3 regions of the Parviterribacter kavangonensis genome follow, and region 3 is predicted to be linked to each of the others. Evidence: riboswitches for the same ligand, from Rfam matches in the RefSeq annotation. Region 3 holds a riboswitch; each other region holds the start of a gene.
What was found. A riboswitch is a leader RNA that binds a small molecule or an ion and turns the genes downstream of it on or off. The one in region 3 is predicted to bind cyclic di-GMP.

Region 1: another riboswitch for cyclic di-GMP. It lies ahead of AC1UE4_RS14260 (hypothetical protein); the one in region 3 lies ahead of AC1UE4_RS23405 (hypothetical protein).
Region 2: another riboswitch for cyclic di-GMP. It lies ahead of AC1UE4_RS00705 (hypothetical protein); the one in region 3 lies ahead of AC1UE4_RS23405 (hypothetical protein).

Annotation. Positions count from the first base shown of each region.
Region 1 covers NZ_JBXPJA010000001.1:2,815,330-2,825,449, forward strand. The annotation lists gene AC1UE4_RS14230 (glycoside hydrolase family 16 protein) at 1-453, shown strand, start outside; gene AC1UE4_RS14235 (hypothetical protein) at 450-782, shown strand; gene AC1UE4_RS14240 (hypothetical protein) at 779-2,671, shown strand; gene AC1UE4_RS14245 (polysaccharide deacetylase family protein) at 2,661-3,452, opposite strand; gene AC1UE4_RS14250 (hypothetical protein) at 3,516-3,770, shown strand; cyclic di-GMP riboswitch class I at 3,865-3,960, shown strand; gene AC1UE4_RS14255 (hypothetical protein) at 4,034-5,044, shown strand; cyclic di-GMP riboswitch class I at 5,241-5,335, shown strand; gene AC1UE4_RS14260 (hypothetical protein) at 5,409-6,536, shown strand; gene AC1UE4_RS14265 (GMC family oxidoreductase) at 6,617-8,170, opposite strand; gene AC1UE4_RS14270 (YciI family protein) at 8,259-8,534, opposite strand; gene AC1UE4_RS14275 (hypothetical protein) at 8,564-8,827, opposite strand; gene AC1UE4_RS14280 (FAD-binding oxidoreductase) at 8,921-10,120, opposite strand, start outside.
Region 2 covers NZ_JBXPJA010000001.1:145,145-155,264, reverse strand. The annotation lists gene AC1UE4_RS00730 (coiled-coil domain-containing protein) at 1-203, shown strand, start outside; gene AC1UE4_RS00725 (hypothetical protein) at 216-572, shown strand; gene AC1UE4_RS00720 (tyrosine-protein phosphatase) at 569-1,276, shown strand; gene AC1UE4_RS00715 (glycosyltransferase) at 1,273-2,415, opposite strand; gene AC1UE4_RS00710 (glycosyltransferase family 4 protein) at 2,412-3,545, opposite strand; gene AC1UE4_RS00705 (hypothetical protein) at 3,521-5,014, opposite strand; cyclic di-GMP riboswitch class I at 5,076-5,157, opposite strand; gene AC1UE4_RS00700 (GNAT family N-acetyltransferase) at 5,299-7,164, opposite strand; gene AC1UE4_RS00695 (polysaccharide deacetylase family protein) at 7,259-8,071, shown strand; gene AC1UE4_RS00690 (lipopolysaccharide biosynthesis protein) at 8,053-9,501, shown strand; gene AC1UE4_RS00685 (glycosyltransferase family 2 protein) at 9,498-10,120, shown strand, end outside.
Region 3 covers NZ_JBXPJA010000003.1:715,797-725,916, reverse strand. The annotation lists gene AC1UE4_RS23420 (indolepyruvate ferredoxin oxidoreductase family protein) at 1-1,310, opposite strand, end outside; gene AC1UE4_RS23415 (FadR/GntR family transcriptional regulator) at 1,336-2,052, opposite strand; gene AC1UE4_RS23410 (CocE/NonD family hydrolase) at 2,078-4,126, opposite strand; gene AC1UE4_RS23405 (hypothetical protein) at 4,176-5,087, opposite strand; cyclic di-GMP riboswitch class I at 5,121-5,201, opposite strand; gene AC1UE4_RS23400 (thiamine pyrophosphate-binding protein) at 5,316-6,851, opposite strand; gene AC1UE4_RS23395 (NAD(P)/FAD-dependent oxidoreductase) at 6,875-7,978, opposite strand; gene AC1UE4_RS23390 (hypothetical protein) at 8,171-9,064, shown strand; gene AC1UE4_RS23385 (M14 family zinc carboxypeptidase) at 9,077-10,120, opposite strand, start outside.

The DNA of each region.
Region 1 (10,120 bases), on a different contig from region 3:
CGCTACGAGGTGCGCTTCCGGATGAACGCCGGCCGCGGCGTCGCCGGGATCCTGCTGCTGTGGCCGGTCGCCGACCACTGGCCGCCCGAGATCGACTTCGCGGAGAACGGCGGGGCGTCCACGAAGCGCACGCGCATGTCGGCGACGCTGCACTACGACGCCGACAACAAGCAGATCCAGCGCGAGGTCGAGGCCGACTTCACGCGCTGGCACACGATGGGCGTGCGCTGGACGCCGGGCAAGCTCGTCTACACGATCGACGGCCGCACGTGGGGCACGGTGCGCAGCAAGCACGTGCCGGACGAGCGGATGGAGCTCGCGATGCAGGCGCAGGCCGGCACGTGCGGCGACGAGTACGCGCCGTGCCCGGACGAGACGACGCCCGACCGCGTGACGCTCGAGGTCGACACGGTGCGCGCGTGGGCGTACAAGCCGAAGCGGGCGCGGCGATGAGGCGAACGCTGCGCATCGTCGCCGCCGCGGCCTGCATCGCCGCGCCGCTGCTGATGCTCACGGGCGGCCAGTCGCCGGTGCGCGTCCTGGCGACGTTCCTGCTCTTCGTGATGGCGCCGGGCGTCGCCGCGCTGCCGTGGCTGGCGCCGCGGCTGACGGCGCCCGAGCCCGCGCTGGTCGTCGTCCCCAGCATCGCCGTCTCGATCGTGCTCGCGCAGGCCATGCTCTGGGCCGGCGTGTGGGACCCGCGCGCGGCGACGTGCGTGCTCGCCGCCGCGTGCCTCGTGACGATCTGCCTGCAGCTGAGCCGCGAGGAGAGGGTCCGGTGACCGCCGTGCCGCACGGCACGCCCATCGGGGCCGCGGCGCGGCGGGTGCCACGGGAGGCCGTGCTGCACGGGTCGCTCGCCGGCGCGGCGCTCTGCGCGTGGGGCGTGGCGATGCAGGACGCCGACGTCTCGAAGATGAACGGCTACGGGCTGCTCGCCGCGCTGCCCGTCACGTACTACGTCGCGCTCGCGATCCTCACCGCCGGCTTCGCGATCGCGGTCTCGCAGCGCGAGGCGCGCGGGCCGTACCTCGCGCTCTACGCGCTCGCGCTCATCGTCGTCCTCCACGGGACGACCGCGGTCCTCTACCCCGAGGCGCGGTACGCGTGGACGTACAAGCACGTGGGCGTCGTCGACTACATCGCGCAGCACGGCAGCGTCGACCGGTCGATCGACATCTACCAGAACTGGCCGGGCTTCTTCGCGCTGAACGCGTGGCTCAGCGAGACCGCCGGGATCGCGCCGCTCGACTACGCCGCGTGGTCGCAGGTGTTCTTCGAGCTCGTCAACATCGCCGCACTGCTCTTCGCCGTCCGCGGGCTGACCACCGACGTCCGCCTGCGCTGGCTGACGGTGTGGGTCTTCGTCGTCGCCAACTGGATCGGCCAGGACTACTTCGCGCCGCAGGCGCTCGGGTTCGCCGCCGGGCTCGTGGTGATCGGGCTGATCGTCCGCACGGCGCCATGGTCGCGACCGCCGCGCTCGCGGCTCGGCTGGTCGCTCATCCGCTGGTCGACGCGCCTCGCGCGGTTCGTGCTGCGCGGCCGGCCGCCGCAGCTGCAGCGCCACGAGCCGGTGCCCGTGAGCGGCCGCGTCGCGCTCGTCGTCGGGACGGTCTGCTGGCTCGCCGTCGTCGTCAGCCACCAGCTCTCCCCCGTGATGCTGCTGCTCGCCGTCGGCTCGCTCGCCGTCGTCGTGCGCCGCCCGCCGATCTGGGTCGTCGCCGCGATGTGCGTCACCGAGCTGTGGTGGGTCTGGCTCGGCTACGACTTCGTCAGCAGCCACTTCGGGCTCTTCGAGATCGACCCGTCGCTCACCGCGCGCCAGACCGCCGAGTCGCTCGGGCCGGGCGCGCCGGGCGTCGACCTCGGCGTCACGCTCTCGCGCTCGGCGATGCTGCTGCTCGGCCTGCTCGCGGTCGCCGGCTTCGTCCGCCGCGTCCGGCAGGGGCGCTGGGACGCCGTGCCCGTCACGCTCGCCGCCGCGCCGGTGCTGCTCGTCGGACTGCAGTCCTACGGCGGCGAGGGCCCGCTGCGGATCTACCTCTTCGCGTTGCCGTGGCTCGCGTTCTTCGCCGCGACGGCGCTGCTCCCGCGGGACGGCGCGCAGTCGGCGCTCGCCCGCACGTGGCGCCCGGTCGCGGCGACGGCGGCGATCGGGGTCGGCGCGCTCTTCGGCTACTTCGGCCAGGAGACGACGAACTACATGACGCGCGCGGACGTCGACGCGGTCGCCTGGTACTACGACACGACGCCCGGCGACGCGCGGATGGCGCTCGTCGCGTACTCGATCCCCGAGCGGCCGGTCGCCTCGTACTCGCGCCACCTCGAGATGCCGGACGAGCTCGCGCAATCGGCGTCGTTCCGCGCCGCGCTGGCGTCGGGCGACGAGCGCCGCATCCGCGACCGGCTCGTCGCGCAGATGACCGCGGGCGAGCAGGAGCGGCCGCGCTTCCTGGTCTGGACCCCGAGCCAGGAGCGCTACCTGCGCTACCACGCGATCGCCGGCGAGCGCGGGATCGCCGCGCTGCGCGACGTGCTCGGCTCGACGCCGCAGCTGCAGCTGGTGCACCGCAGCGGCGACGCCGCCGTCTACCGGCTCCGGCGCCCGGCGATCCCGGTCGACGAGCGCACGATGGACGCGCTCGTCGAGCGGTCCTTCACGCGCTGAACTGCCAGCCGTCGTCGGCGCCCGGCGTGCGCGTCAGCAGCGCCTTCGCCCGCCGGTAGGCCCGCCAGCCCGTCGTGCGCAGGTGCTCGCGCCGCGGGGGTGCCGGAGCGCCCCGGCGCTCGAGCCACTTGGCCACGTCGCTCGCGGGCGTCGTCGCGCGCAGCATGAGCCGGGCGAGCGCGAACGGGTCGTCGTCGGTCGCGCTGAACGCGTCCTTGACGCCGCACGCGCCCCGGAAGCCGGCGTCGCGCAGCTCGCGCTTCACGCGGCCGCTCGAGTACCCGTGCGGGTAGGCGAACGTGGTGATCGGCGCCTCGAGCGCGTCCTCGAGCAGCGCCTTGCTGCGCCCGATCTCGGACCGCAGCTGCTTCGTGCTCAGCGTGTCCATGTGCGGATGCGTGTGGCTGTGCGCGCCGACCTCGATGCCGCTCTCCGGCAGCTCGCGCACCTGCTTCCAGTCGAGCATCCACGGCGCGAGCTCGGGCGCGACGGACGGCCGGACGCCGCCGCGCAGGAGGCCCGTCGCGATGAAGAGCGTGGCCGTGAGCTCGCGGTCGAGGAGGACCGGCGCGGCGACGGAGAGGACGTCGGCGAACCCGTCGTCGAACGTGATCAGCACCGCGCTGTCGAGCAGCTCGTCGTCGCGCCGGCGCTGCGCCTCGATGAGCTGGCTGACCGTGAGCGGCGTCAGCCCGCTATCGGCGACGAGGTCCATGTGCGCCGCGAACGTCCGCTCGTTCACCGCGTAGTCGCGGCCGAGAGGAGCAGTGTCGGTTGACACTGCGTGGTAAAGCAGGATCGGGACGAGCGCCACGGGCGGCGCGAGTCTACGCTGCGCCCTCCGATGTCGGGCGTCCTGCGGCTCATGCGACGGTTCGAGCGGCGCCGCCGCTTCTGGGCGGACGTCGACGTCCGCGGACGCGACGAGTGCTGGCCGTGGCTCGGCGCCCGGGACGCCAACGGGAGCCCCGTGTACGACGGCCAAGCGGCCGGGCTCGTCGCGCACCAGCTCGTCCGCGGGTCGCTGCCAGAGGGCGAGCCGGTCCGCACCTGCGGGCACGCGTGGTGCGTGAACCCGGGGCACCTGACGTTCCGATAGGGGTCCTGGCCATGTGTTCGATTGAAGGACCGGGCCCCATGCCCCACTCTTCCCATCGCGAGGCGAGCGTTCAGGATTGAACGCAGACCTCACGAGACGACAAAGGCAAGCGCGTCGCGAGGCGTGCACGCAAAGCCAGAGGTCTCCCCTGACCGGAGAAGGACGTCGGGGAGATGGCTCAGCTCCCGGCTCGGCCACCCGGAGAACGTCGTCAAGGAGGATGCATGTCGGGTATCCCGGCTCCTCGTCGTCTCGGGCGTGCCGTGCGTGTCTTCACGCCGGTCGTCCTCAGTCTTGCGGTCCCCGCGACCGCCGCCGCAGTGCCCGCCGACAAGGCGAACGATGCCCCCGGCCAGGAGAAGAAGGCCGAAGAGCAGCAGCAGCCCACCGGCGACCAGAGCCAGGCCGGCGAGGACCACGGCCAGGCGGCCGAGGACCACGGTCAGGGCCAGGACGCCGAGCACGGCCAGGACGGCGAGGACCACGGCCAGGCCGGCGAGGACCACGGGCAGTCGGGCGAGGACCACGGGCAGTCGGGCGAGGACCACGGCAACGACCAATCCGGCAACGAGCAGGGCGAGGACGAGTCCGGCGACGAGCAGGGCGACGACGAGTCCGGCGAGGACCAGTCGGACAACGGCCAGGACGCCGAGCACGGCCAGGACGGCGACGACCACGGGCAGGCCGGCGAGGACCACGGCCAGGGCCAGGACGCCGAGCACGGCCAGGACGGCGAGGAGCACGGCAACGCCGGCGACGACGACCAGCAGGACGACGACGACCAGATCCCCGGCAACGGCGACGACCAGGGCGGCAACGACGTCGTCGTCGGCGGCGGCGAGATGGAGAGCGGCGGCGACGACTCCGGCGACAAGCCGTCGGAGGACAAGCCGGCCGAGCAGAAGTCGACCACCGCGTCCTCGGGCGACAACTCCGCGCCGGCCAACGACGTGCGCGTCGACCTGCCGGCGCCCGCGCAGGGCCCGGTCGCGATGACGATCCCGAGCAAGCGCGTCAGCGTGAGCCGCCGCGTCATCACGATCCGCCTCACGCCGTACTCGGTGAAGTTCGCGCGCGTGTACGTCAACGGCAAGCGCGTCGAGGTCCGCCGTCAGGGCAAGCGCGTCACGGCCGTCATCGACCTCCGTGGCAAGACCGCCGGCACGTACACCGTGCGCACGTACGTCATCACGAAGACGGGCAAGGTCCGCAACGGCGTGCGCCGCTTCCAGGCCTGCGCCACCGTGCCGACGCCGTTCCGTCGCGCCGCGTAGCACCAGCTCTCCTTCGGGAGCGCGAAGGGACTCGAGGGGTCGCCGGTGTTCTGCCGGCGGCCCCTTCGTCGTTAAGAAGGGAAGGACTTGCGCGCTGGTCAGCAGATCTGGACCGACGTTCGATTGCAGGCCCTTCTCCTCACGTTCACCATCCTCTGCAGAGGTGAGCGGGGCAGGATGCCCAGCGAGCCTCTCGAGACGACAAAGGCAACCTCGTCGTGAGGCGGGGGCGCAAAGCCAGAGGTCTCCCCTTGACCGGAGCAACGTCAGGGAGATGGCTCAGCTACCGGCTCGGCCACCCGGAGAACGTCGTCAAGGAGGAACAATGTCGGGTACCCCGGCTCCTCGTCGTCTCGGGCGTGCCGTGCGTGTCTTCACGCCGGTCGTCCTCACTTCAGCGCTCGTCGTCCCGATGATCTCGTCGGCCGACCAGCCGCAGGGCAAGAACGTCAACGCCGGCCCGAACGGGATCGGCAACGGCCAGCAGGGCCCCAACGGGCTCGGCGGCGGCCAGCCCGGCCCGAACGGCCTCGGCAACAACGGCGCCAACGGCAACGAGGCGCAGGTCGCCGCCAACGCCGCGCAGGGTCAGCAGGGCGACCAGGGGCAGCCGGGCCAGCCGGGCAACCCCGGCGGCAACGGCCCGGCCGGTCCCGAGGGCAACAACGGGAACCCGCAGCAGGGCAACCCGGCCGCCAACGGTCCCGAGGGCCCGCAGGGCAACAACGGCAACCCCGGCAACGAGGGCCAGAACGGCCCGCAGGGTCCGCAGGGCAACGAGGGCCAGGCCGGCGACGACCACGGCCAGGCCGGTGAGGACCACGGCAAGCCGGAGAACCCCGGTCAGTCCGGTGAGGACCACGGTCAGGCCGGCGACGAGCACGGCAAGCCCGAGTCGCCCGGCAAGAGCGACGAGGACCACGGCAAGTCCGGCGAGGAGCACGGCAAGCCCGAGCACCCGGACCACCCCGACCACCCGGACCATCCGGACCATCCGGACCATCCCGACCACCCGGACACGCCGAACGGCAACGGGAACGGGAACGGGAACGGCAACGGCAACGGCCATGGCCACGGCAACGGCGGCGGCCACAAGCCGACCTCGGGCACCGACGGCAAGGCCGGCGCCGACGGCAAGGACGGCCTGAGCGCCACGCCGAGCTTCGCCCCGTCGACGTCGGTCACGACGGTGATGACGAGCAAGCGCGTCTGCACCAGCAAGCGCAAGATCACCATCCGCCTGACCCCGTACAGCGTCAAGGCCGCCCGCGTCCTCGTGAACGGCAAGTTCGTGAAGATCCGCCGCCACGGCAAGCGCGTCACCGCGGTCGTCGACCTCCGCGGCAAGAAGGCCGGCACCTACACGGTCCGCACCTTCGTCGTGACCCGCCACGGGAAGCTCCGCATGGGCACCCGCCGCTTCAAGGCCTGCGCGACGGTCAAGACGCCCGTCCGCAAGGTCGTCAAGAAGAAGACGGCCAAGAAGCACTAGCCCCAGCTCGCCCCTCCGGGCAAGGCGCGAAGGAACCCGGGGCCGCCGGCACGCAAGTGTGCCGGCGGCCCCCGCGCCGTTCAGGAGGCCGCGCCGACCTCGACGCCCGCGCTCGCCGCGGGCGCCGCCGCGCGGCCCAGCACGAAGTCGGCGCACCGCTCGGCGATCATCAGCGTCGCCGCATGCGTGTTCGCGGACACGACGCGCGGCATGACCGACGCGTCGGCGACCCGCAGGCCCTCGACGCCGTGGACGCGCAGCTCGGTGTCGACCACGCCGTCCTCCGGCGAGCCGATCCGGCACGTCGACGTCGGGTGGTACTCGTGCTCGCACGTCGCGCGCAGCCAGTGCTCGAGCTGCTCCCGCGAGCCGATCGAAGCGCCCGGGTTGAGCTCCTCGCCCAAGATCCCGGCGAGCGGCGATCGCGACGCGATGTCCCGCGCCAGCTCGATCGCCTTGAGCATGGCGTCGACCTCGCTCTGCTGCGACAGCGCGTTGTTGAGGATCCGCGGATGGTCCGCCGGATCGGCCGACCGCAGCGTCACGGACCCGCGGCTCGTCGGCCCGATGAGGGCCGCGCCGATGGTGAACGCCGGCGCACCGGTCTTGCGGAACCCGTGCTCCCAGAAGTAGACGGGCGCCTGGAGGAACTGGAAGTCCGGCGCGGGCAGCGACGGATCCGACTTCCAGTGGACGGCGGCCTCGGCGACCGTCGACGAGAGCTTGCCCTTCCCGCGCGCCGCCCACGGCGCCAGGTACTTGATGTCGGCGGCGTCGTCGAGCGTGTCCGCCGTCGTGCGCCAGTTGAGGAAGCACATCGGGTGCTCCATGAGGTTGCGCCCGACCTGCGCGCTGTCGACCGCGACGGCGATGCCGTGCTCGCGCAGCTGGTCGGGGGCGCCGATGCCCGACAGCATGAGCAGCTGCGGCGACCCGTACGCGCCGGCCGTGACGATGACCTCGCGCTCGGCGCGCGCGGTCTTCACCGATCCGCCCTGCTCGTACTCGACGCCGACCGCGCGCCCGCCCTCCAGCACGATCCGCCGCACGTGCGCGCCGGTGACGACGTCGAGGCCGTCGCGGCCCTTCGCCGGCTTGAGGAACGCGAGCGACGCGCTCAGCCGCCGGCCCTTCTTCGTCGTCGTCTGCAGCAGCGTCACGCCCTCCATCTGCGCGCCGTTGCAGTCGGGGGTGCGCTCGATGCCGGCGGCGACGGCCGCCTCCGTGAACGGCTCCCACGTCTTCGAGAGCCAGCGGTCGCGCGTGATGTGCAGCTCGCCCCCGACGCCGTGGTACTCGTCGCGGATCTCGGCGTTGTCCTCGGACCGCTTGAAGTACGGGAGCACCTCGTCGTAGCTCCACCCGGCCGCGCCCTCCTCGGCCCAGCGGTCGAAGTCCGACCGGTGCCCGCGCACGTAGAGCATCGCGTTCATCGACGACGACCCGCCGAGCATGCGCCCGCGCGGCAGGTACCAGCGGCGGCCGTAGAGGCCGGGCTCGGGCTCGGAGAGGTAGTTCCAGTCGGCGGGGCCCTGGAACAGCGTCGGGAAGGCGGCCGGGGCGCGCGCCGATGCGGCGGTCGGTGCCGCCGGACTCCAGCAGCAGCACGCGGGCGCCGTCCGCGGTGAGGCGATTGGCGATGACGCAGCCGGCCGAGCCGGCTCCCACCACGACGAACTCGTACGTCTCCATCAGGCTCTCCTCGTCGCCGACGAGGCCACCCTAGACCACCGTCCAGGGCTCGACGCGCCACCCGGTGACGAGCTGCGCGAGGACGTACGGATCGGCCTCCGCGAAGCGCTGCGCCTCCTCCGCGTCGCGGAAGACGATGAGCGCGCCGTGGGGTGGATCGCCGAGCGCGCCGGCCAGCACGATGGCGTCCGCGTCCTTGCCGCCGGCGATGGCGGCCAGGTGCGCCTCGCGATGCGGGGCACGCTTCTCGAGGATGCCGTCGACGTAGTCGTAGAACAGCGCGTGCAGGCGCTCGGGGGTGCTCATCCAGCGGACGCTAGACGAGCGTCCGCGGATCAGCCCTGCAGGCGGGCGCCCAGCTCGCCGCGCAGCGTGGCGAGCTCGGTGACGGCGGCGCCGATGTAGGCGTCGGTCGTCGCGAGGATGTCGGCCTCGAGGTCGGCCATGTACGCGCGCTCGGCGGCGAGCTCGCACAGGGACGCCAGGGCGCGCTCCTCGTAGAGGCCCTCGAGGCGGGCCTTGACGTCAAGGGCGCTCATGGTGGGGAGGGCGGGGTGGCTCATGACGATGATCTTGCCGCCGCGGACGAGCCCTGGCATCGGGGAAGACCCCCTACCTGTCCCCAGTCATCCCCCTACTTCCCCGCAGAACGCCGAAGGCCGCCCCCGGGAGGACGGCCTTCGACGGCACCTCTAGCGGGCGGCGCGGATCTGGTGGTTGGCCTGGAAGAGCTCGTCCGGGTCGACGGACGCGCGGATGTCGCGCAGGCGCTTGTAGCGCGTCGACTCGAACATCGGGCGGGTGTCGGAGGGGTGCTCGACGAAGTTCAGGTAGCGGGCGCCGTTGTCCCAGGGAGCGAGGGCGAGGGTGACCTTCTCGAGGTGCGACTCGACCGCGATGGCGCTCTCGACGTCCATCGCCATGCCGACGGCGAACGAGGCGAACTTGCCGTTGAGCTTGGGCAGCGCGCCCGCGTTCTGCGGCTCACGGGCGAGCGCTCCGCCGAGGTGGCGCAGCTCGAGCATGAGCAGCGGCGAGCGCGACTGGTGGCCGCCGACGGCGACGAACGTGTCGACCGCCTCCGGGGTCAGCTCGTCGATGAGCATGTGCGCGCCGGCGACCCCGGGCACCGGGTTCTCCGGATCCATGTGGAAGTGGTTGAGCGCCTCGGCGTCCATCATCCCGCCGAGCTCCATCTCCGGCCCGAGCGCGCGGATCGCCTCCGAGGCGGCCTTGCCGGCGGCCTCGTCGCCGAGGTGCACGACCTCGATGTTGATGAACGAGCGGCCGCGCAGCGGCTCGGGGATGTCGGGGATCGGAGGCAGGTTGAGGAACCGCGCGTAGCTCGTCGTGTCCTCCGTCAGCGTGTCGACGTAGGTCCGCCAGACGTGCATGACCTCGGCGCCGCGCTCGATCGGGAAGAGCATCGACGCGCCGAAGATGTCGGGCTCCGCGAAGAGCTCCATCTCCAGCGCCGTGACGACGCCGAAGTTGCCGCCGCCGCCGCGGACGGCCCAGAAGAGATCGGGCTCGTTGTCGGCGGTCGCGCGGACCTCGCTGCCGTCGGCGAGGACGATCTCGACGGCCGTGACCGTGTTCGAGGCGAGGCCGTGCTTGCGGCCGACCCAGCAGAACCCGCCGCCGAGCGTGAAGCCCACGACGCCGACGTCCGGCGACGAGCCGAGCGCGGGGACGAGCCCGTGCGGAGCGGTCTTCGTCGTGACGTCGAGCCAGATGGCGCCGGCCTCGACGCGGACGCGGCGGGCGTACGCGTCGACGTGGACGTCGCGCATCTCGTGCGTCTTGACGAGGATCGTCCCGTCGAGCGCGGCAAGAGCGGCGGCGTTGTGGCCGGTGCCCTGCGCGGCCACCTTGAGGCCGTGCTCGCGGGC
Region 2 (10,120 bases), on a different contig from region 3:
AGAGCCGGGTGATGCGCCTGCGCGGGGCGCTGCGCCTGCACGCCGGCGAGCACATCGCCACGCGCGAGCGCGCGGAGGCGTTCGAGCAGGCGCGCGACCGCATCGCCGAGGGCCTCGCGGCCGCCGACGCGATGGAGCGGCGGGCCGCCGAGCTGCTCGAGCGGATCGCCGATCCCGACGTGAGCAGCCGTCAGCGCAGGTAAGCTCGCCGGAAGATGGAGGAAGGCCGCGAGGACGACCGCGAGGTCCTGGACCAGCTCTCGATGCTGGCCGACGACCTCCTGCAGCAGGCCGGCGACATCCGCCGCCAGTGGACGGAGCTCGCCGAGGTGCTCGGGGCCGAGCTGCCGGCCGATCCCGACCGCGCGCCCGCCGCGATGCCGCCCGCGCGCCGGCCGGCTCCCGCCCCGCAGCCGCCCGCCGCGCCGGAGGACGACCCGATCCGGCTCGTGGCGCTCGACATGATGCTCTCGGGCCGCTCGCGCGACGAGGTCGCCGAGTACCTCGACGCCACGTTCGGCGGCGGCGAGTACGACGCGGTGCTCGACGAGATCTTCGCCCAGTACGGGTGATCGACCTCCACTCGCATCTCCTCCCGGGTCTGGACGACGGGCCGGAGGACATCGCGGGCACGCTGACGATGGCCGAGGTCGCGGTGGCCAACGGCATCCGCACGATGGTGGCCACGCCGCACATCCGCGAGGACCACCCCCGCGTCGACCCGTGGCGGCTGCCGGAGCTGGCGATGGCGTTGGAGGCGGAGCTGGCGGCGCACGGCATCGGGCTCCACGTCCTGGCGGGCGGCGAGCTGGCGCTGACGCGGGCGGTCGACATGAGCGACGACGAGCTGCGCGCCGTCACGCTGGCGGGGAACGGCACCGACCTGCTGCTCGAGACGCCGCATGAGCCGTTGCCGTCGCTGTTCGAGCCGATGGTCGAGCGGCTCATGGAGCGCGGGTTCCGCGTGACGCTCGCGCATCCGGAGCTCAACCCCGACTTCCAGCGCGACATCGGGCGCCTCGCCGCGCTCGTCGACCGCGGCGCGCTGACGCAGGTGACCGCCTCGTCGCTGGAGGCGCGCTGGTCGCGGCGCGGGCGCTTCGCGCGCAAGGCGCTGAAGGAGGGGCTCGTGCACGTGGTCGCCTCCGACGCCCACTCGGCGACGTGGCGTCCGCCGGACCTCGGGCCCGCGCTCGCGCTGGGCGAGATCGGGCGCACGCTGACGCAGACGGCGCCCGCGGCGATCCTCGCCGGCGACCCGCTGCCGCCGGCCTAGCGGCGCCGCGCGGCCCAGAGCTCGTCGTAGAGCTCGCCGAGCAGGCGGGCGGTGACGTCGAGGTCGAAGCGCTCGCGCCGGCGCTCGCGGCCCGAGCGGCCCATCGCCGCCGCGCGGTCGCGATCGGACAGCAACTGGCCGACCGCCGCGGCGACTGCGGCCGGGTCGCCCGGCTCGACGAGCAGCCCGTCCTCGCCGTCGCGGACGATCTCGGGGATGCCGCCGACCCGGGTGGCGACGACCGGCAGCCCGGCCTCCATGTACTCCATGACCGACAGCGGGCTGCCCTCCCGCTGCGAGGTCAGCACCGCGACGTCGAGCGCGGGCAGCAGCTGCGGGACGTCGGTGCGGATGCCGGTGAACACGACGGCGTCACCGAGACCGAGGTCGCCGGCGAGCGCCTCGAGCGCGGGGCGCCCGTCGCCGTAGCCGATGATCACCACGCGCAGGCCCGGGTGGTCGGCGCGCAGCAGCGCGGCGGCGCGCAGCAGCACGTCGTGCGCCTTCTCGGGCCGCAGCACGCCGACGGTGCCGATGACCGGCGCGTCCGGCGCGAGGCCGAGCTCGGCTCGCACGTCGCGCGCGGGATCGAGGGTGGGCGCGGCGATGCCGTTCGGCAGGACGCGCGCGCGGGACGCCGGGACGCCGCGCTCCACGAGCAGGCGGCGATCCCGCTCCGACACCGCCAGGTACGCGTCGACGCCGCGGCCGAGGACCTTGCTCTCCGCGAGCAGGCGCGCGCGGCCGAGGAGCTCCGGCGAGCCGTGCTCGTGGGCGACGAGCACCGGCACCCGCGTGACGCGGCCGAGCAGCGTGGCCCACAGCGACGAGCCGAACATGTGCCCGTGCAGGACGTCGATCTCCCTGCGCCGCACCCGCGCCACGAGCGGGCGCCACGCGGCGAGGTCGAAGCGGCCGCGGCGGCCGAGCTCGACGACCTCGACGCCGTGATCGGCGAGGTCGGCCAGGGCCTCGGCCTTCGTGTCGCCGGGGAAGTGGTCGCGCGTCTCGCGCGTGACGAAGAGCGTGCGGCGGAAGCGCGCGGGATCGAGGCGGGCGACGACCTGCATCGTGAACCGCTCGGCGCCGCCGGGGTTCAGCTGGTCGATCAGGTGGGCGACGCGCAGGCGATCGGTCACGCGGCGCGCACGACGTCGTCGTAGACCTCGCGCAGGCGCCCGGCCCACGCCTCGGCGCTGAACTCAGCCTCGAAGCGGGCACGGCCCTCGGCGCCGATCGCCGCGCGGCGCGCCGGGTCGGCGAGCAGCGGCTCGATCGCCCCGGCGATGACGTCCGCGCGCGGCGGCGCGGGGACGAGCACGGCGCCGCGCTCCTCCCCCGTGATCTCCGGGATGCCACCGACGTCGGTGGCGACGACGGGCGTCGACGCGGCGAGCGCCTCGATGACCGACGTGGGGAGCGCGTCGTACGACGGCGCGTGCAGCAGGACGTCCGTCGCGGCGAGCAGCGCCATCACGTCGTCCCGGTACCCCGCGACGATCGCTCCGTCACCGAGCGTCGCGGCCGCCTCGTGGACCGCGTCGCGCGACGGGCCGTCGCCGGCGATGAGCAGCCGCACGCGCGGATCGCGTTCCCGCAGCATCCGGATCGCATCGACGGCGATCGCGTGCTCCTTCTCGGGGCGCAGCGCGGCGACGATCGAGACGACGAGGTCGCCGGCGGCGATGCCGAGCTCGGCGCGGACCGCCGCGCCGTCCGCCTCGCTCGCCGGCTCCCCCGCGATGCCGTTGCGGACGGTGACGACGCGCTCCGGCCGCTCCCACCCGGTCTCGAGGTAGCGGTCGCGCGCGATCGTGGACACGGCGATCACGCGGCGCATGCCGACGCGGCGGCTGACGGCGAAGAGCCGCTCCTTGACCCCGTCGCGGCCGCGCCGGTCCCAGCGCATCTGGTGCAGCGTGGAGACGGCGGGGACGCCGAGCGAGCGGGCCGCCCAGCCGCCGGTGAAGTCCGACGTGCCGAGGTGCGTGTGCACGACGTCCGGCTTGACCTCGGCGATGTGCCGCCGCAGCGCGGCGACGGCCCTTGGCTCGAGGTGGCGGACCGGCACCAGCGCCGGGTCCACCCCTCGCGACCTCAGGCGATCGGCCGCCGGCGTCCCGTCCCGGTCCGACAGGTACGCGACGCGCATGTCGATGCCGGCCTCCGGGGCGACGGCGGCCAGGTGCGGCAGGAGCATCTCCGCTCCGCCGCAGGCCATCGAGTCGACGACGTGGAGCGCTCTCAGCACGTCCCGCGCGACACGCACGGGTCCACGACCCGCAGGCGCGAGCGCCAGTCGACGCCGTCGCGGATGTTGTAGACGAACACGTCGTCGGGAGCGTAGTACGGGACGCCGTTCTGCTCGGCGTACGTGACCCACGGGTCGGGCTGGCCCCACGCGGTGTGGCTGAGGCCGGACTCCTCGGCGATGCCCCAGGCGCCGCCGGTGTCGCCCATGATCATCCCGTACTCGGCCATGGCGTGGAAGATCGTCTTCCGCCACTTGGGAACGTTCAGCGCGTCGATCTCGGCCGCGGTCATGTCGAGCTGGACGCGGGCCCCCATCGGCGGCGCGTTCAGGTTCGGCTCGCCGATGTCCGAGCACGAGCGGCCGGGGTTCGAGCCGGCCGGGTAGACCGTGCCGCCCGACGAGCACTTCGCGACCAGGAAGAGCGCGTGGTCGATGCGGCCGGCCTGCAGCTCCTCGATGCGGAGCTTGCCGGCGAGGTTGCCGTACTTGCCGGCCGTCGCGTCCGAGCCGAGGCCGTCGCCGTCGATGCGCGTGCGCCCGCCCCAGCCGATGTCGATGCGGCCGCCGCTCGGGTCGCGCGGGCGGACGGTCCAGAAGTCGTACTCCCAACCCGTTGACTGGTCGATGACCGTCATGTGGCCGTCGCTGTCGCCGGCCGGCTGCGCCTGGACGGGGATGCGGATGACGTGGCCCTCGATCGCGCAGGTGCCCCAGCGCTCGAGGCAGTGGATCGTGAACTGCGGGTCGGTCGGCTGCGACCAGTAGACGGGGTCGCCCGCGTCCTTGTCGGTGCCGGCGACCTTGCCGCGGATGTGCTGCGCGGGGCCGAAGCTCGTGATGCGGTCGACGATCTGCTGCGAGTTGCTCAGCAGCGGGGCGGTCGCCGGGATCCTGCGGTTGAACGGGCTCGCGTCCGAGTACGGCCGCCAGCACGCGCCGGGGACGATGCCCATGCCGAACGTTCCGTAGGCGGGGCAGTCGCCGCCGAGCGGCGTGCTCGGCGCGGGCGCGGGGGCCGGCTCGGGAGCGGGCGCGGGGTCCGTCGGCGTGGGCGACGTCGGCGCGGGCTTCGTCTTCTTCTTGGCGGCGACGATCGTCTCGGTGGGCGACGTGGTCGGCTCGAGCTCGACGCGGCGGTCCTCGATCTTCAGGACGAGCGTCGGCGCGACGGGCGCGCTGACGACGCCGGTCGCCGGCTTCTTCGCGAGCTTCGCGCGCAGGCGCACCTTCAGGACGCCGCGGGCGGCGGCGCTGCGGACGGCGCGCAGCGGCAGCGCCTGCTGGCGGCGAGCGCTGGCGCGCAGGCGGGCACCGCGGATCGTGCGCGGGTGGATGCCCTTGATGCGGTAGCTGACGAGCTTGCCCTTCTTGACGGCCGCGCTGTAGGTCTTGACCTTGACGGCGGGGCGCGCGTCGGCCGGCTGGGGAAGCAGGCAGATGAGCAGCAACAGGGCGCTTGCGAGCAGCGCGAAACGGCAGCGCAAGCTGGGGAACGTGATCGGCGGCAACGTCTCTCCGGGTGGTCATGGCACCGCCCACTTCTCCTTCGGCGGCCCGGCTGACTCGATGGGGGACGAGTCCCGTGACTTTGCGGACCCGCCTCGCGACGGGGGTGCCTTTTCGGGAGGTGCCGATTCAGTTGTGTGTCCACGCACACCCTCGGGCCGGGACGGTCCAACGCCGAGCGGTCAGCGCTCCTTGTGGACGTCTGTCCAGCACCGGGTCGACACCTGTTCTAGGCGTCCGGTGAGAGCTTCAGTGCGGGCCGTCAGCCGGCGCGGCGCAGCAGCGCGCGGCGCACGTCCGGCGGCACCGCGCGCACGCCCAGGCCCGCTGCCGTCGCGGCCAGTCCCGCCGTCGTGCGCGGGACGGCGAGCACCTCGAGGCCGGGATCGAACGCGGAGAAGCGGCCCTTGTACTCCTCGCCGCCGCGCAGCAGCCGGTACTCGCGGACGCCGTCGTCCATCGCGGCGCGCACCGTGTGCGAAAGCAGGACGAACCCGACCGACTGCTTGTCCCACGCCGGGTCGCGGCCCGACTGGTAGTACCACTCGTACTCGGCGTACCGGAAACCCTGCCAGGCGGCGACCGCGACACCGTCGACCTCGAGCAGCCACAGGCGCAGCCAGCCGCGCTCGAGCGCGACGCGGGCGAAGTCGCGCTGGAACGCGCGGGCCGGCCCCTCGGCGAACGTGTTCGAGGCGCCCTGCCAGCGGGCCTCGTGCAGCGCGTGCAGCGTCGTGAGCGCGGCGTCCAGGTCGGCGGGGTCGGTGACGAGGCGGAACGCGACGTCGTGGCGCTTGCGCAGCGCGCGCTCGCGGCGGCGCACCTGCTCGCGGAAATTGCGGCTGCGCGACGCGAGGAACGCGTCGAACGTGAGGCCGGCGGCCGGGAGCACCGGACTGGGCTCGCGCCGGAGCGTCACCCCGCCGAGCAGCCCCGCCCACCCCTCGTCGGCGGGCAGCTCGTCGGCGACGAGGAGGTCGGGCCGCAGCTCGCCGAGCGCGTCGCGCAGCGCCGCGGCGACGCGCACGCGATCCTCCGGCGCGCACACCGGCGCGATCCGATCCGCCGGCCCGTGCCCCACGAACCGCACGAGGTCCACGGGCCGCCGAGCCGCCCGGTAGAGCGGCAGGATCCCGACCGTCTCCCCCGCGTCGCGGCACGCGAGGAGATGCAGCGGCCGATCGCCGCCGAAGTGCCGCCACCACGTCTCCGCCCACTCGATCGTCGTGAAGAGGTTCGCGTTCGGAACCTCCGCCCACGCTCCGCGCGCGGCGGAGAAGTCGCCGAGAGGCTCGACCGTGCACGCACGGTGCCTGACCCCGTTGTTGCGCGACGCCTTCGCCGGCGCCTCGCCCGGCGCGTTCTCCGCCGCCGCGCCCCACGAGGTCTCCACGGCCGCGCCCCGCGAGGTCTTCGCCGGCGCCGCGCCCCGCGGCGCCTCCACGGCGACGGCGACCCTCTCGACGTCTTCCGGCGTGAGGTGGTGGTGGCACGGGAGGCCGATGAGGCGGTCTCCGAGGCGGACCGCGTGGATCTTCTGCGCGCGGAGGCGGGTGAGCTCCGCGTCGGCGTCTTCGACCTCGAGGGGGACGACGAGGGGGGCGGCTCCGGGGGACGGGTCGCGGAAGCGCTCGGGGACGCGATCGCCGAGGGCGGCGGCGAGCGCGAGGTGGTGACCCAGGCGGCGCGACTGGAAGGAAGGGTGCGCGAGGCCGGGCAGGACGGCCGCGATCGCGCGGGCGCGGCGGTCGGGGGCGACGTCCTCGCGGTCGGCGACCGCGGAACCGCAGACGACCGCTCCGCGCAACCCGAGCGTCGGGCCGAGCGCGAAGACGGCGACGTCTCCGACGCTGCCCACCGGACCGCGCTCGCTCCACGCGCCGATGGCCTCCGTGCAGTCCTCGATCACGGGGTGCTCGCCGGCCGAGACCTCAGCCGGGTGGCCGAGCTCGTGGCGGACGACGACCGCGTCTTCGCCGACCGCTTCGAAGGCGAGGGCGAACGCCTCGGCCACCGAGGCGCGCACGAGGTGCGGGCCTCCGAGGGGGAAGACGGGTGGCGACGTGGGCGCCGCGACGAGGAGCGCCGGGCGGGCGGGCGGCCGTGCGGTGATCGTGGAAGCGGCCATGGCTCGTGCCGCGACGGCGCTTCGGGCGGCGCCGGGCGGGCGAGTACCCTAGCCGCGCGCGGGGACCCCCATCCGACGGCCCCGCCGATGCGCCGTGACCGACGTGCTCGTCCTCTGCTACCACGCGGTCAGCCCCACCTGGCCCGCCGACCTGTCCGTGACCCCGGACGCGCTCGAGCGCCAGCTCGGCGGCCTCGTCGCCCGCGGGTACCGGGGCGCCACCTTCGCCGACGTCGTCGCGAAGCGCCCGGCCGGCAAGACGGTCGTCGTCACGTTCGACGACGCGTACCGCTCCGTGGGGACGCTCGCGAAGCCGATCCTCGACCGGCTCGGCCTCCCCGCCACCGTCTTCGTGCCGACGAACTGGCCGGACGCAGGCGAGCCGATGGCCTGGCCGGGCGTCGACCACTGGCTCACGACCGAGCACCGCGACGAGCTGCTCCCCCACTCGTGGGACGAGCTGCGCGCGCTGCGCGACGCCGGCTGGGAGATCGCGTCGCACACGCAGAGCCACCCGCACCTCACGACGCTCGGCGACGACGCGCTCGCGCAGGAGCTGCAGCAGGCCCGCGCGCGCGTGGAGCAGGAGCTCGGCGCGCCGTGCGCCACGATCGCCTACCCCTACGGCGACCAGGACGCCCGCGTCCGCGACGCCGCCAAGGAGGCCGGGTACGCCGGCGGCGCCGCGCTCGGCCGTTCGCTCAGGGAGGGCGATCCGCTCGCCTGGCCGCGGGTCGGCGTCTACCACGGCGACGACGACCGCCGCTTCCGCGCGAAGGTCAACGTCCCGCTGCGCCGCATCCGCGCGTCCGGCGCCTTCGAGCGCGCGATGGCTACCGTCGACGCCCGGCTCAGGAAGCGCGGCGGCGGGGCCGACTACTCGGATCGATGGCAGAGCGCGGGCTGACGCGCCGCACGGCGGTCGGGATGGCGTGGGCCTATGGCTCCTACGTCGGCGGCCGCCTGCTCGTGCTCGTCTCGACGGCGATCCTCGCCCGGATCCTCACGCCGGGCGAGTTCGGCCTCGTCGCGCTCGCGCTGACGTTCACGGCGCTGCTCGACATGCTCAAGGACCTCGGCGTCGCCGAGGCGCTCATCATCGTCGACGAGCAGGAGGTCTCCGACAAGGCCGACACGGCATGGATCGTCATGCAGCTCGGCGGCCTCGTGATCCTCGCGATCACCGCCATCCTCGGGCCGGTCGTCGCCGACCTCTACGACGAGCCGGCCCTGACCGGGATCCTCCCCGTTCTCGGCTCGACCTTCGTCCTGCGGTCGCTCGGCTCGGCGCACTACGCGCTCGCGCAGAAGCGCCTCGACTTCCGGTCGCGGACCGTCGCCGAGATGGCCGACGTCGTCACGCGCGGCGTCACCGGCATCACGCTCGCGCTCGTCGGCGCGGGCGCGTGGAGCCTCGTGCTCGGCTACGTCGCGGGCACGGCCGCGATGACGCTGACGCTGTGGCTGCGCGTCGACTGGCGGCCGCGCTTCCGCGCCAGCCGCGGCCACCTGCGCGAGCTGCTCGGCTTCGGCGGCGCGCTGACCGGCGTGACCCTCGCCGGCGCGATCCTCGGCAACGTCGACGCGCTCGTCATCGGCCACGCGCTCGGCTCGTCGGACCTCGGCCTCTACTCGCTCGCCTCACGGCTGCCCGAGCTGCTCATCATCAACCTCTCGGTCGTCGCCGGCCAGGTGCTCTTCCCCGCCTTCGCCGCGGTCGGCAAGGACGCGCTGCCCAACGCGTTCCTCTCGTCGCTGCGCTACGCCGGGATGGTGTCGCTGCCGCTTGCCGCGTTCCTCTTCGTCCTCGCCGACCCGCTCATCCTCGCCGCGTTCGGCGACCAGTGGGAGTCCGCGGCGACCGTGATGCAGCTCTTCTGCCTCTACGCGCTGGCCTCGCCGGTGACGCTCGTCTGCGGGACCGTCTTGAAGGCGAGCGGCCGCGCCGGCCTGCTGCTGCGCGTCGCGATCTTCCAGGTGATCGTCGTCGTGCCGAGCGTGCTGATCGCCGTCGACGGCGGCATCAACTCGGTCGCGACCGTCCACGCGGCGGTCGCCGGCGTGATCCTCGTGCTGCAGCTCGGCCTGGCGATGCGGCTCGTCGGCGTCTCGCTCGGCCCCGTGCTCACCGCGCTGTGGCCGCCCGTCGCCGGCGGCCTCGCCGTCGCCGCGGTGGCATGGGGCGTCGACGAGCTCGTCGACGGCACGTGGGCGGTGCTCCTGATCGCGGCCGTCGCCGCCGCCGTCGTCTACGCGCTGACGCAGTGGCTGTTCGCGCGCGACTCGCTGCAGCGCCTGCGCCAGTCCGTCGTCCCCTCGCCCGTCGCGGCGCCATGACGGCGCCCGCGGTCAGCATCACGATGCCCGCCTACAACGCCGAGGCGACGATCGGCGAGGCGGTCGCCAGCGTGCTCGCGCAGACACGCGACGACTGGGAGCTCGTGATCGTCGACGACGGCTCGCGCACGCCCGTGCGCGAGGTCCTGCAGGACGTCGACGACCCGCGCGTGCGGATCGTCGAGCACGACCGCAACCGCGGCCTCGGCCGCACGCGCAACACCGCGCTGCGCTCCAGCGCCGCGCCGCTCATCGCCCACCTCGACGCCGACGACCGCTACGAGCCGGAGTACCTCGAGGCGCTCCTCCCGCGGCTCGACGACCCCGCGGTCGGCCTCGCGTACTGCAACGCGCGCGTCTTCGGCATGCACGAGCACCTCTACATCGAGGATCCGTCGGGGCATCCGCTCGACCACTTCCCCGCCCTGGCGCTGCGCAACGACATCCCGAACTTCGCCCTGGTCCGCAAGTCGGCCATCGAGCGCATCGGCGGCTACGCCGAGTTCACCTGGGGGGCGATGGACTGGTACCTGTACCTCCGCCTGGCGGGCGCCGGCTGGCGCTTCGCGTACGTCGACCGGGTCCTCGCGAACTACCGCTGGACCGGCCAGTCGATGAG
Region 3 (10,120 bases):
TCGACGCGCGCGCGGACGCCGTCGAGCTGCACGCGCCGCTCGAGCCGCGCCGCGACGGCGAGCGCGATCGTGTCGGCGTCGAGGTCGTTCTCCGGCGGGACGAGCGGGCGGTCGTCCTCGTCGTGCTTGCCGACGATCCGCGGCGCGTCCGCGGTGCCGTAGAGCGCGTCGCGCAGCGCCGTCTCCAGGTAGGGCAGCTTCTCCTCGACGACGAGGACCTCCTCGAGGCCGCGGCCGAGCTCGCGGAACGCGGCGCGGTCGTGCGGGAAGAGCATGCCGACCTTCATGAGCCGCACGCCGGCGTGCTCGAGGTCGCGCTGGCCGAGCCCGAGGTCGCGCAGCGCCTGGACGAGCTCGTAGTAGACCTTGCCCGCCGCGACGATCCCGAGCCACGCGTCGCGCGTCGGGATGCTGATCGGGTTGAGCTGGTTGAGCGCGGCGTACTGGCGCGCGAGCTCGAGGCGCGGGCCGAAGAGCGTCTTCTCGAGCTCGAGCGACGCGGGTGCCAGCAGGTTGCCGTTCGGCACGTGGCGGTACGGCCGGCCCTCGTACTCGACGGTCGGCATGACGGGCACGACGCGCTCGGGCCACACCTGCACGGTGCCGGCGGCGTCGGCGATGTTGGTGACGACCTTCATCGCGCTCCACAGCCCGGAGGCGCGCGAGCACGCGATCGCGTGCAGGCCGAAGTCGAGCACCTCCTGCAGCGTGCCGGGGAAGAACGTCGGCATGTGCAGGCTGGCGAGCGTCGCCTCGCCGGCGCTCGGCAGCGTCGAGCTCTTGCAGCTCGGGTCGTCGCCGACCAGCGCGAGCGCGCCGCCGTTCGGATGCGTCCCGGCGAAGTTCGCGTGGCGCAGCGCGTCCATCGCGCGATCGAGGCCCGGGTTCTTGCCGTACCAGACGCCGACCACGCCGTCGACCGTCGGCTCGGGGAGGTTCATCGCGAGCTGCGAGCCGTAGACGGCGGTCGCCGCGAGCTCCTCGTTGAGGCCCGGCGTGAAGTGGATGCCGTGCTCCTCGGCGAGGCCGCCGAGGCGCAGGATCTCCTTGTCGAGGCCGCCGAGCGGCGAGCCCTGGTAGCCGGAGACGAACGTGCCCGTCTTCAGGCCGTGGGCACGGTCGGCGCGGTGCTGGTCGAGCAGCACGCGGACGAGCGCCTGGATCCCCGACAGGAAGATCGTCCCCTGCTCGAGGACGTACTTGTCCTCCAGCGACGTCTCGGGACGGCTCAGCTTGACCGGGCGCGTTGCGTCTCCGGGCCGGGTCGGCGTCGTCTGCGTCGTCGTCGGCGTCGTGGTCCTGGTCTGCACCCGGGATCTCCCCTTCCCCAATAGGTCAAGCCACCTTACCACGCGACTCGGTGGTCCGCTCCAACTGCCCGAGGTGCTCGTCCATCACCTCGGCGACCTCGTCCGGGTCGCCGCCGCGCAGCGCCTCGAGCGTGCGCTCGTGGATCCCGATCGTCCACTCGGGGACCAGCGGGATGTGCATCGCCATGTCGCGGGCGATCTCGAGCTGGCGGAAGAGCGAGCGCATGAGCGTCTCGACGGTGGGGTTCCCCGCCGCCCGCGCCAGCGCCAGGTGGAACTGGACGTCGAGCTGCAGGAACCGGTCCTCGTCGTTCTGCGTGTACCCGCGGGCGCAGATCTCCCGCATCGCCTCGATCGAACGCGTCAACGCGGCAAGATCGGCGTCGGTCGCGCGCGCGGCGGCGAGCTGCGCGACGCCGGGCTCGATCAGGCGCCGCGCCTCGAGGACCGCGGCGATCTCGCCCAGGCGGCTGCTCGACCGCTGGCGGATGAGCTCGACCGGCACGACGTCGGACGCGACGAACATGCCGCCGCCGGGGCCCCGGCGCACCTCGACGACGCCGGCGTCGACGAGCACGCGCACCGCCTCGCGCAGCGTCGGGCGGCTGATCTCCATGCGCACGGCGAGCTCGCGCTCGCCGGGCAGCTTGTCGCCGATCCGCAGCTCGCCCGCCCGGATGCGGTCGGCGATCTGCTCGGCCGCCTCCTCGAAGGTGCGGCGGGTGCGGACGGGCGTGAACATCCCGCCCGCACCTTACGCCCGGGACCTACCGGAAGCGCACGGCCGACGACCGCGTCAACACCGTGCGCTTCCGGCTGTTCGCACGGACGACGAGCCGGTAGCGGCCCTTGCCCTTCGGCCGGAAGGCCGCCATCGCGCGGCCGTTCCGCACGCGCACCTTCCGGTGACGGACGGTCCGCGAGCCGCGCCGCAGCTCGAGCCGCAGCCGCTTGCCGCGCGCACGGATCACGAAGGCGGCCATGCGGCGCTTGCCGTTGATGCTGATGACGCGCAGCCGCGCCCGGATCCCGCGCTTGGCCTTCGCCTTCGCCTTGGCGGCGGCGGCCGCCCTGGAGGCGTCGACGAGCCGCTGGGCGTCGGCCCGCGTGATCTGGCTGCCGCCCGCGGGGGCGAGGCCGGCGGGGAACGGCTGCTGCGCGGGCGGCAGCTCGGCCTGCACCTCGGCCTCCTTGACCGCGTCGGGGTCGAGGTCGATCGGCGTCCGGCCCTCCATCGCGGCCGCGACGCCGCCGGCGAGGTAGCCCGTGCGCTGGTAGGTGAGGTACGGGATCGCGAGCGAGCCGCTCTTGATCTCGACGTCGCCGCCCGAGTGCGGCGGGTTGTACCAGTCGAGGTCGGCGCCGCTGACGAGCACCGCGACGCGGTGGCCGGGCTGCAGCGTCCAGTCCTCGGGGTAGAGCTCGAACGTGAGCTTCGCGGCGCCCGTGACGACGTGGGCGGCGCGGCTGATCAGCGTCGCCTTGTTGTCGGGCGCGAGGTCGTAGAGCAGCGTGTAGACGTGGGCGCGCGAGGCGCTCGTGTCGACGTCGAGCTTCGCCGTCGGCGTGCCCGCGATGTGCGCCTCGTACGGCAGCGGCTGGCTGACCGACAGCACGCCGTTGCCGGACTGCCCGCTCGTCTCGCCCTCGGCATCGTTGTTCGGCGCGTCGGTCACGGTGCCGGCCTTGAGCGGCATCGCGTACGGCCGCGCGTCGACGGGCGGCCACGCGGTCTCCGCGCGCCACTTGCCGTCGCCCTCCTGCACGGTGACCGCCGGGTCGCCGGCGGGGCTCGCGGCCGGATCGCCCTTGACGTACGTGTCGAGCCAGCGCATCGCCTCGTCGAGGAAGCCGTCGCGGCCGACGACGTCCTTCTCGTTCCCGCGCACGTGGTCGTACTGGCCGAGCCACGCGTGCTTCGGGCCGGTCAGCGTCGACCAGACCGGCAGGAAGTTGTCGGGCTTCGTGTTCGCGTCCATGAAGCCGTGCGACCACAGGACCGGGACGTCCGAGCCGCGGGCGTTCGGCAGGTCGCGCTCCTGCCAGAACGGGTCGTCGTGGTCGAGCGTCGTGTTCTGCGCCCCGATGTTCTGCAGGTAGCAGACGGGGTTGGAGCCCTGCAGGTAGTTGAGGAAGTAGTCCTGGTTGTCGTCGGTCGTCGGCGGGATCGCGTCGATCTGCTGGTAGAGCCCCGGCGTCGCGTACCAGCCCGCGTCGTAGTGGACGCCGTTCTGGTAGAGCGTCCGGTAGCCGTCGATGATCGGCGACTGGATGATCGCGGCGGCGAGGCCCTTGGGCTTCTCGTCGAGCGCCATGACCTGGGTCCAGCCGTCGTAGGACTTGCCCCACATGCCGACCCGGCCGGTCGACCAGGACTGGGTCGCGGCCCACTCGACGGCGCGCTTGACGTCGTTCTGCTCGCCCGTTCCGCCGAAGTCGTTGCAGCCCTGCGAGCCGCCGAAGCCGCGGAGGTCGACGTAGACGACGGTGTAGCCGCGCTCGAAGACCTTGCCGCCCTCGATCATGTCGTCGAAGCGGTTCGAGGGGCGGTCGCTGCTGTCGCCGTTCGGGGTCGACTGGCCGCCGTGGCCGAAGTACGGGCCGATGCTGAGGATCACCGGCGTCGGCGCCGTGTCCGGAAGCCCCTTCGGGCGCAGGACGTCGGCGTGCAGCTGCGGCTCGTCGGGGCCGCCGGCCGGGATGTAGAGCTCCTTCCAGTCCGCACCGTCCGGGACGTCGGCGGCGGCGGTGGTCGGGAGCGAGAGGGAGAGCAGGAGCAGCGCTGCGAGCGCCGCTGAACGCAAGATCCGGGTCACGGTGCCTTCAACGCACCGCTTCCCGGGATCTTGCGTTCGAGGCTGGTTCTCAGCCGGTGAAGCGGATGCCCCGCGACTGCAGGCAGCGCAGGACGGTGACGCGCATCGTCTTCGCCTTGCGCCCGCTGCCCTTGACGAACTCGGCGCGCGCGGACATCCGCAGGACGCTGCCGTACTTCGACGGGTCGACCGACAGCGTGAAGCGCTTGCCGTTGCCCTTCATGCGGCCGACGACGCGGCCGTTGATCGTCAGCGTCACGCGCTTGATGCCCTTGCCCGTGACGACCTGCGTGAAGCGGCGCGAGACGCACTGCTTGCGCTGGTGGATCGCCGCGACGGTGCGGATGCTGACGACGCCCTTGGCGCCGAGGACGCCGCCCGTGGACGGGATGGTCGTGGTGACCGGCTTCTTCGGGGTCTCCGGCTTCGTCGGGGGCTCCGGCGTGACCCCGCACGTGCCGTCGGCGCACGGGTCCGTCGGCGGGACCGGCGGGTTCTTGGGCGGGTCGACCGGCGGGTCCGGCGTGACGGGCGGCGTCGGCGTCGAGGCGCCGCGGCAGAAGTCGACGTGGCTGAGGCCGTAGTACTGGCCGTTCTTCGGGTTGGCCGGCGCGTGCAGGCCGGTGTCGCCCGTCGAGGCGGGGTCGTAGCGGTAGATGTTCGCGTTCGGGCCGCCCTTGACGATCACCACGGCGATCGCGTCGGTGCTGGTCCAGTCGAGGGTGCGGCCGGACACGACGATCGTGCGGCCGGCGAGCGAGGTGGTGCCCTGCGGGACCGGGTCGATCTTCACGGACTTGAGCCCGCTGCCGACGTCGGCGCAGGTGGGGTTGCCCATCACGGCTTCGGGCGTCGTGCCACCGGCGAGGGCCGGGGCGGCGACGGCGAGCGTGGCGGCAAGGGCACTGCACGTCGCGACGATGCCGCGGCGGTACTGCGAAGGCGTCGGGAAAGCCGACATCTGTCCTCCTTGACAGGTGTTGGTCGATCTCGAGCCGGTAGCTGAGCCACCTCTCCGGGATGGAGGCCTCTGGCTTTGCGTCCCCGCCTCACGACGGAGTTGCCTTTTTCGATCTCGTGCGCAGCGACTCCGATCTCCGGTCGTCTTCGCGGCGCAGACGGCATGGTGCACGCCGCGACCCCGGTTGTCACGCGATTCGGACGCTTGTCGTAAATGTTCAGCGCGCGCTCAAGTTCGCGAGCGTCGCGGCCACTTCGGCGAGGTGTTCACCGGCGGTGCGAGCGCCGCCTCGACGACGAGCATCCGGGGGCCGTCCGGAGGCTGCGTGAGTTTCGTCTTCAGGTCCTCGAGCGCGACTCGCTCGGCGGGCACGTCGAACGCCTCGGTGAGCTTCACGAAGTCCGGCGTGTGCAGCACGAACGGGTCGCCGCCGTCGTGGCGCAGCATCCCGTAGCCCTTGTCGTCGAAGAGCACGATCGTGAGCGGGATCCGCTCCTGCGCGACGGTCGCGAGCTCCCCGCAGGCGAAGAGGAACCCGCCGTCGCCGACGACCGCGATCGTGGTGCGGCCGGCGAGCGCGGCGCCGATCGCCGCCGGGAACCCGAACCCCAGCGTTCCCCATCCGATCGGGTACAGCACCGAGCGCGGTGACGCCGGCCGGTGGAACCCGCCGATCCAGTAGCCGGGGATGCACATGTCGCAGACCACGACCGCGTCGGCCGGGATCGCGTCGAGCAACGTGGCGGCGTCCGGGTCGTCGATGGAGACGTCCGGCCGCTCGAACCACGGGGCCCTCGCCGTGACCTGATGGAGCAGCGCCCCCGCCGCCGGCTCCGCCTCCAAGTGGATCATCACGTCGGGCGTCCACGACTTCGCCGCGTCGTCGCGGTCGACGTTGACCGCGATGAGCGCCGGCGGCCGCGGCATCGCCCAGTTCTGCGTGTCGGTCCCGTCGAAGTCGCTGCCGATCGCGACGACCACGTCCGCCGCGTCCCACAGCGCGCCGACGGCGGGGTGATGCGCCGGCCGCAGCTCGCTCGGATGCACGCCCGCCGCGGAGAGCGTCGTGACGAGCGGCGCCCCGAGCCGCTCGGCAAGCGCCCCTACCGCCTTCCCCGCATCGACCGCGCCGGCACCGGCCCAGACGAGCGGTCGCTCCGCCGCGGCGAGCAGAGACGCGGCCTGGTCAACGGCCGCCTCGTCGACCGTGGCACCTTCCTCTGGCAGCGCCGCGTCAAGACGCGACTGCTGTGCCGCCGCCCCGAGCAGATCGGTGGGGATGCCGACGTAGACCGGACCCATCGGCGGGCGCGTCGCAACGCGGATCGCGTGGTCGACGAGGGCTTCGAGGTCGTCGCCGGGCACGGCCTCGAAGCGGGCCTTCGTGACCGGCGCGAAGAGGGCGGGCTGGTCGTCGGTCTCGTGCAGGACGCCGCGGTTGACGCCGGGGCGGCGCAGCGTCGACGGGACGTCGGTGGCGATGACGACGAGCGGCGATCCCGACGCGTACGCCTCGCCCGTCGCGGTCACGGTGTTCGCCGCGCCGGGGCCCGTCGTGACGAGCGCGACGCCCGGACGCCCCGTCGCCCGCGCGTAGCCGTCGGCCGCGTACGCCGCCGTCTGCTCGTGGCGGACGGAGACCAGGCGGATCGGCGACGCCCGCAGCGCCTCCCACGCGGGGAGGTTGTGCACGCCGGGCAGGCCGAAGACGACGTCGGTGTGCGTCTCGAGGGCGGAGACGAGCGCCTCGGCGCCGGTGCTCACACGACGTGCCTCGCCGGCCGCGCTCACACGACGTTCCTCTCCGGCCGCTCGGCGCCGAGGCCGAAGCGGGCGACGTCGAGGGGTGTCACGTCGATCTCCGGGGTGCGGCCGAGGAAGAGGTCGCGGATGGTCTCGCCGACGGCGGGCGCCTGGAGGAAGCCGTGGCCGGAGAAGCCGGTCGCGTAGAGGAAGCGCGGGTCGCCGGAGATCTCGCCGATGAGCGCGTTGTGGTCGGGGGTCATCTCGTAGAGGCCGGTCCAGCCGCCACGCAGCTCGGCGCGCGCGATCGCGGGCGCGCGATGCTCGGCGGCGTCGGCGAGCGCGGTCTCGACGTCCTCGGCCTCGGTCGCGATGCCCATCAGCAGACCCGGTCCCTCCCGGTGGAAGTAGAAGCCGGTCGCGAAGTCGATCGTCATCGGGACGTCGCCCTCCAGTCCCTCGACGGGGCCGGTGAAGCGGATGCGGCGCGCCAGCGGCTCGACCGGCAGGACGACGCCGGCCATCGCGCCGATCGCCGCCGACCACGGTCCCGCGGCGCACACGACGCACTCCGTCGTGACCGTGCCGCGCGGCGTGACGACGTCGCGCCCGTCGAGCCCCGTCACCTCGCAGCCGGTCACGACCGTCGCGCCGTGCGCGCGGGCGCCGGCGGCGTAGCCCTGCACGACCGCGTCGGGCGTCGCGTGACCGTCGTCGGGCGACCACGCCGCGGCGAGCACGTCGTCGACGCGCAGCACCGGCGAGAGGCGCTTCGCCTCCTCCGGCCCGATCAGCCGCGACGGCACGCCGAGCGCGTTCTGCATCGCGATGCTGCGCTCGAACGTGGCGACGTCCTCGGGGCGCGTGAGGACGAACAGGTAGCCGACCCGGTGCAGGTCGATCTCCGCGCCGGGCCGCCGCCCGAAGTCCGCGAACGCCTCGAGCGACCGCGCCCCGAGCCGCACGTTCACCTCGTCGGAGAACTGGGCGCGGACGCCGCCCGCCGCCTTCGACGTCGACCCGCCGCCGAGCTGCCCGCGCTCGAGGAGAAGGACGTCCTCGACGCCGGCCTCCGCGAGATGGAACGCGATGCTCGCCCCCATCACGCCGCCTCCGATGACGACCACCGAAGCGCGGGAAGGGAGCATGCGCGCACGCTACGCCATGATCTCCGGCCCGTGAACCGCGCCCTCGAAGCCTTCGCCCTCCACCACCTCGAAGACGCACGCGCGGAGAGGGAGCCCTCTCGCGGAGAGGCCGGGGGGGCCGATGGGCCCGATGCCGGAGGGTCGCGGGTGCGGCGGATCGGGGCGGTCGACCCCTCCGCTCTCGCAGCGCCAGTGCGCCAGCGGATCGACGCGTACCTCGACCGGCTGCTCGATCAGCGCAAGGAGCTCGACAGCCGGTCGGCGCCGGCGTGGTGGCGCGACGGGCAGCCGGTGATCTTCGAGCGGCTCGCCGACTGCGCGCTGGGGGACTTCGCGGACGTCGCCGCCGCGGCGGCCGAGCGGCTCGCCGACGACGGGTCGGCGCGCGGCGGGCTGCTGCTCTTCGTCCGCGGCATGGCGGACGGCGAGGACTTCCTCGCCGTGATGAAGGTGGAGCTGGCGCCGCTCGAGGACGTGCGGTGGGAGCCCGGCGCGGTCGATGCCGCCGAGGCACTGCACGAGATCGTGATCCCGCACGTGCTGCCGCGCGCCCGCGGGCTGCAGAAGGCGGCCGTCCTCCCCGGCCCCGACGACGCGCCGCTGTGGGTCGTCGACGACCAGACGCCGGGCGCCGCGCAGTACTGGATGCGCTTCCTCGGCGCGCAGGCGCGGCCGAACCCCAAGGAGCGCCTGAAGCGCGTCGCCGCGATCGCGAGCGACGTGCTGCGCAAGGACTTCCAGCACGGCGACGACGAGCCGATCGCGCGTGCCGTCGCCGCGGCCGCCGCGAGCCCGACGGCCGTGCTGCCGGATCGGTTCCTCGCCACCGTCGCCGAGCACGCGGGCGTCCCGGCCGACGACGTCGTCCGCCGCGCCGGCGACCGTGACCCCATCGTGATCACCGACCGCTACGCGATCTCCCCGCAGGCCGCCCGCGAGGCGCGCACCACCTACGACCTCGGCGACGAGGTGAAGCTCACGGGCCCGCGCCGGCTCCTCGAGCAGCGGGCCCGCAAGCGCGTGATCGACGGACGGACCTACCTCCAGGTCCTCGTCACCATCGAGCCGCGCGTCCGGCACTCCTGACGGCGCGGCGGCTCACCGGCAGGCCGGCACGCGGCGGCTGACGCGCAGCGTCTTGCCGGTCGTCGTCCGGGCGACGAGGCGGATGGTCCGGGCGCGGCTCGTGCCGACGGAGACCGGCACCAGGAAGCGGCCGCCGCGGCGCAGCGCGCGGAGCTTCTTGCCTCTGAGCAGGCGCACCGGCTCGCTGCCGGTGTCGACCGTGATCCACCGCAGCGTCGCGCGGCCGCGCGGGTCGCGCACGGGGATCCGCAGCCGCTTCACCGGGCAGGCGCGCGACGTGACGGGCTTCGGCGACGAGGAGGGCGCCACGGTCGCGGGCCACGGGGTCGACGGCGGCGAGGACTCGGCCGGTGTCTCCGACGACGACGACTCGGTCGACGGATCGGCCGGAGGATCGGCCGGCGGGTCGACGCCGAGGTCCGGGTCGTCGTGCCGGATGCTGTTCTCGAGGATGAACAGCCCGGTGTACGTCAGCGCGTAGTCGCGCAGGCCGTAGCGATGGTCGTTCTGCTCGGTCGGCATCGGCAGCGCGCCGCCCACGATGCGGATCTTGCCGTCGCCGAGCGGCAGCTCGCCGACCGAGACCTGCGACCCGTCGTCGGACGTCCCGTCGGTGTCGCCGGTCGTGCCGATCGTGTGCCCGCCGGCGGCCTTCCACGCCTCCGAGTCGACGACCGTCATCGGCGTCGTCCCGTCGACCCCGTCGATCCCGAAGCCGAGCGGCCCGCCCTCGACGAGCTGCCGCGCGTTCGGCCGCAGCCCCTCGACCATCGGGTGCTCGAAGTCCTCGATGTTCGCGTACGGCTGGTAGACCTGGATGTCCTTGACGGCGTCGGCCGGCACGACGCCCAGCTCCGCCAGCGCATGCAGCGCGCGGTCGGTGAGGACGAGGTTGCCCCCACGGCGCACCCAATCGCCCAGCGACTTCGCGTACGCCGCCGCGTCGACGCTGCGGCCGCGATCGTCGGCGGGCCGCACCACGTCGGCCAGCACCAGCGTGTCGACGCGGTCCAGCGACGCGCCGCCCGCGGCGACGTCGGCCGACGCCACCGGCAC